2 regions of the Collinsella sp. AM31-2AC genome follow, and region 1 is predicted to be linked to the other one. Evidence: predicted binding sites of a transcription regulator. Region 1 holds the regulator's gene; the other holds the start of a gene.
What was found. The regulator NrdR, encoded in region 1, represses ribonucleotide reductase genes. The targets are predictions, from matches to a motif close to AAACACNATATATNGTGTTT.

Region 1 (2,395 bases):
GCTATACCAGATTCCCCACCAGTAGAATCTGCAAAGGGGAACCAGAAAATATAAATACAGTAAGTCGATGCGACAAAGGAGGCGTCCCTTCATCGCATCGACTTACTAGAAAAGTAAATATTGTTTCAAGCGAGTAGCCGCCCGCCCGGGGCTTACCTATATCGTTCCACGCGCAGTTTCGCAGCGAGCGAAGCGACGCGAGAATGTTTGAGCATGGAATGATATAGGTAAGCCCCGGGCGGGAGGGATACGGGCGCCCTAGGCGATGCCGCTGGAGCCGAAGCCTCCTTTGCCTCGGTCGGTTTCGTCTAGTTCTTCTACTTCTATGAGATTGACCGTGGGGACTTCTTGGATGACGAGTTGGGCTATGCGGTCGCCTTTATTGATTTGAATGTTATTGGAGGGATCCAGGTTGATGAGGATAACCTTGAGTTCTCCTCGGTAGTGGGCGTCGATGAGGCCCGGCGTATTGACTATAGACAGGCCCTGCTTGATGGCCAAGCCGCTGCGGGGCTGGACGAAGCCGGCGTAGCCATCGGGCAGGGCGATGGCCAGCCCCGTAGAGACCAGACGGCGTTCGAAGGGCTTCAGGACGCAGTCTTCGTTGGAGCGTAGATCCAAGCCGGCATCGGTGGGATGGGCGTATTTGGGAAGCTCGAGGGTGGGGTCGAGACGCTTTATGTTGACGGTAATGTTGGACATGGAATCACCTTAGCTTGTCGAGCTCTTGCAGAAATTCATCGACGTCTTTGAAATCGCGGTAGACCGAGGCAAAACGGATGTACGCAACCTTGTCGATCTTGGCCAAGCGCTTGAGCACCATGTCACCCAACTCATGGGACGTGACGGCCGTCAGCGTGCGAGAGCGAAGCTCGACCTCGATGTCATCGATAATCTCATTGAGCTTCTTAGTGTCGATATCGCGCTTGATGGTGGCGCGCATCAAGCCGACAAGAAGCTTATTGCGATCGAACCGCTGCTTAGTTCCATCTGACTTAATGACCTCGATAGGGTCCTCGCATCGCTCAAACGTTGTAAAGCGGTAGTTACACGAGCAACATTCGCGACGGCGCTTAATGGTGTTATTTGACTCCTGCATACGGGAATCAACGACGCGGGTATGTGCCTTGCCGCATTTGGGACAGCGCATGGTACCTCCTCTTAAACGATAACAAGGGTACCATGCGCAGCGCGATAATGATTACGAACGAGCAGGAACCTTAAGATGCGCACCGGCGGCGAGCGAACCATGCTCCAGATGATTGACGCTACGGATCATGTCGGAAGTCTCTTGCGTGGAAAGGCCTTCGATTGGATATTCTTCGGCAAGCGACCAAAGAGAATCGCCAGGCTGAACGCGAATGGTCTCGTAGGTAATGTTGGAAACGGACTCGGCATACGCGGCGTGACGAGCGCTAAAGACCGACATAGCGAGGACAAAGAAGAGCGTAAGCGCAACGGCGACGGCGACAATCGTCGGAACCTTCAGGGCAACGCGGGCCGGCGCGACTACAGCCTGCTGATTGCGCGCAGGCTTTACGGTCAAAGGCTGAAAGCCGGAGCGGCCACCCTGAACAACCGTAAAAGTGGGTTCTGCAGGCGTCTCGAGCTTAAGGGCGAGGTTTCCCTGGACCATATTCGTTACGTTCATCATGTTCTCCTCTCGCGTGTTTTGCTGAGAACAGTTTTATCAAGCCGCGCGGACAAAAATGTCTAGCGCGAGAACGAATGTTCGGTTATTATTATCTTCGAACAGTTGTTCCTGTCAAGCAAAATTCGAACATTTGTTTGACATGGGTAGAGAGGATGCCCTGATGGCTCGCAAAATTACCAAGCGTCAGCAGCAAATTTACGACTTCATCAAGGAATATCAGCAGGAGAAGGGTTATCCGCCCAGCGTGCGCGAGATGGCTTCTGCCGTGGGCCTTTCCTCCCCCAGCACCGTGCACGCCCATCTCTCTGCCCTGGAGGCGCGCGGGCTACTCAAGCGCGATGCCACCAAACCGCGCGCCCTGGAACTCTTTAACGAGGATGGTTCCTCTGTCTCAATTTCCAAATCTGACGAGCCCACCGCACCTCGCGGAACGGTCTCGCTACCGCTCGTTGGTCGCGTCGCGGCTGGGATTCCCATTCTGGCAGAGCAGAATATCGAAGACACGTTTACTATCCCGACCGAAATCGCCACTGATCAGGGTTCCTTTATCCTTGAGGTGCATGGGAGCTCAATGATCAATGTCGGCATCTTCAATGGCGATTACATCATCGTCCTTGAACAAAAGAGTGCCATGAATGGCGAAATTGTCGTGGCCATGATTGATGGTTCGGCGACCGTCAAGACGTTCTACAAGGAGCAGGGGCGTGTGCGCTTGCAGCCCGAGAACGACACTATGGAACC
Region 2 (2,395 bases), on a different contig from region 1:
CCTGGGGCGTACGGGCCTCATTGAGATACATAAAGACCGTCACGAACGGCGCCTGGCCATTGGTGGTCATAAGGGTCACGACCTGATACTGAATCGTCTGGACGCCGCGACGGATCTCGTCACGCAGACGGTCCTCAACGACCTCACGGACCTTTTCGGCAGATGCCGAAACACCGAGCTCCTCGAGCTCGCGGGCAACCTCGCCGCGAATCTTTTGACGGCTCACCTCAACAAAGGGGGCGAGATGGGTCAGCGAAATAGACTGGCCGCCGTACTGGGAGGAAGCAACCTGGGCGATAATCTGCGTCGCGATGTTGCAGGCAGTCGAGAAGCTATGCGGCTTCTCGATCAGCGTGCCCGAGATAACGGTGCCGTTCTGGAGCATATCCTCCAGGTTCACCAGGTCGCAGTTATGCATGTGCTGGGCAAAGTAGTCGGAATCGTGGAAGTGGATCAGGCCCTCGTTGTGGGCATCCACGATCTCCTGGGGCAGCAGCACGCGCTGAGTCAGGTCCTTGGAAATCTCGCCGGCCATGTAGTCGCGCTGAACGGAGTTGACGGTCGGGTTCTTGTTAGAGTTCTCCTGCTTGACCTCTTCGTTATTGCACTCGATCAACGACAGGATCTTGTCATCGGTCGTGTTCTTCTGGCGCTTCAGGCTCTGAACATAGCGATAGATGATGTAGTGGCGGGCGACCTCGTAGCAGTCGAGACGCATGATCTCGTCCTCGACCAAATCCTGGATCTCCTCGACCGAAACGGTGTGGCCCGCGTTCTCGCATGCCTCGGCGACGTTTTGCGCCGCATAAACCACCTGGCGGTCGGTTAGACGAGAGCTCTCCTCGACCTCCAAGTTTGCGGCGCGAATCGCATTGACGATCTTATCGATGTCAAAGACAACCTCGGTGCCGCTGCGCTTGATGATCTTCATCCTCTTGCCTCTTTCGCGTCGTAGTCTCATTGCGCTTCAGAGCCAAACGATGCCCGGCAGGGCTTGCCCCTGTCTTGCGGCGCCGTCGCGCAATCTGTGTTCTCGATAAACCATAGGTCCTCATGCGGACAATCCTCGCGGCCGATCAAGCGGCTCAAAGATCTATCCAAATGGGGCAAATAAGGTCCTCGTTCTCTGTCCGCCATCTATCATACGACAAAGAGGCATCTATATCCTGTATTCTTTTTTTAGTTCAAACACAACATATAGTGTTTCAGCAGGTCAAAGCAATTGGTCATTTTGCAGACGCATTAATTATGAGGGGTTCTTGGCAAGTCGGTAAAACGTTACCAACACGGCTACCTGCATGGCAGTTATAAAACCCCCTTAGTCAAGCCGCTGACAAATCCTACCAAAACCAAGCCGCTCACGCCAAAAGAATCCAAAAGATTATGCTTGACCAACATATTGCGGTCGTGCCTTGCCGAGCCCCATGTAACCGCGGCACGAATCCTTGAAAGATATGTGTATGCAAACAGAGAAGATGAGAGTTTTCTCGGATGACTACTGAGAAGCATCCCAGAAGATCAAAAAACTCGAAATTTGGTGACGTATTTGGCGACCCATTTGGCGAGCAAAACAAAACAGCTCAGAGGCTAAGCCTCTGAGCTGCGAACATTTGGTGGGCGTTAGAAGATTTGAACTTCTGACCTCTTCCGTGTCAGGGAAGCGCTCTCCCCCTGAGCTAAACGCCCAAATGGAGCGGACAACGGGGCTCGAACCCGCGACCCCAACCTTGGCAAGGTTGTGCTCTACCAACTGAGCCATGTCCGCCTGCGAGGATTTAATATACGGGATAATCCACCCAAATGCAAGAACTTTTTTTGAAAAGTTTTGCGACACCCTCGCGAACCTCGCGAAGACATCAGCCACCACGGAAAGCGCAGGCAAACGCAAACTCGCCGCAAGAGGCCCCTACAACTCAGCGAGCATGATCCAGGCAGAACTGTCCTGCGCGAGCTTGCCGTCTGCAAGCGGTGATGAGGTGAGCAGGACCCTGCCCGCCGGCAGCTCCACGGGTGCTGCACCGAAGTTCGTCACACACGCCCAGCCGTTGTCACGGCGATAGGCGATGACGCCGCCCTCAGCGCCCTCGGCACCATCCGCAAGGCCGGTGCGCCCGTCAAGATCGAGCCACTTAAGATCGTTGGCGCGCCCGCGCAGCTTGCGCCGCAGCCAGAGGGCGTCACGATAGAGCGCAAGCATCGATGTCGGGTCCGCTTCTTCCCTATCGGCAGCGTAATCGGAAAACCATGCAGGCTGCGGCAGATGGGGCGCCGCATCGGCGTCCGCCGGTGAAAACCCAAACGATCCGCCCTGCACGGGATCGTCCGCTGCCACCCACGGCAGGGGCACACGGCAGCCGTCGCGCCCCTTCTCGCGCTTCGGTCCGTGCGTATTGGT

Region 2: nrdD (anaerobic ribonucleoside-triphosphate reductase) is a predicted target of NrdR. The motif match lies at 1,187-1,206, and genes of this name have one in related genera.

What each region holds. Positions count from the first base shown of each region.
Region 1 is NZ_QSJB01000005.1:10,441-12,835, forward strand. It holds gene dut (dUTP diphosphatase) at 259-702, opposite strand; gene nrdR (transcriptional regulator NrdR) at 707-1,150, opposite strand; gene DW796_RS03125 (LysM peptidoglycan-binding domain-containing protein) at 1,202-1,651, opposite strand; gene lexA (transcriptional repressor LexA) at 1,815-2,395, shown strand, end outside.
Region 2 is NZ_QSJB01000009.1:5,746-8,140, reverse strand. It holds gene nrdD (anaerobic ribonucleoside-triphosphate reductase) at 1-931, opposite strand, end outside; tRNA gene DW796_RS05400 (tRNA-Val) at 1,612-1,686, opposite strand; tRNA gene DW796_RS05395 (tRNA-Gly) at 1,690-1,765, opposite strand; gene DW796_RS05390 (glycoside hydrolase family 13 protein) at 1,907-2,395, opposite strand, start outside.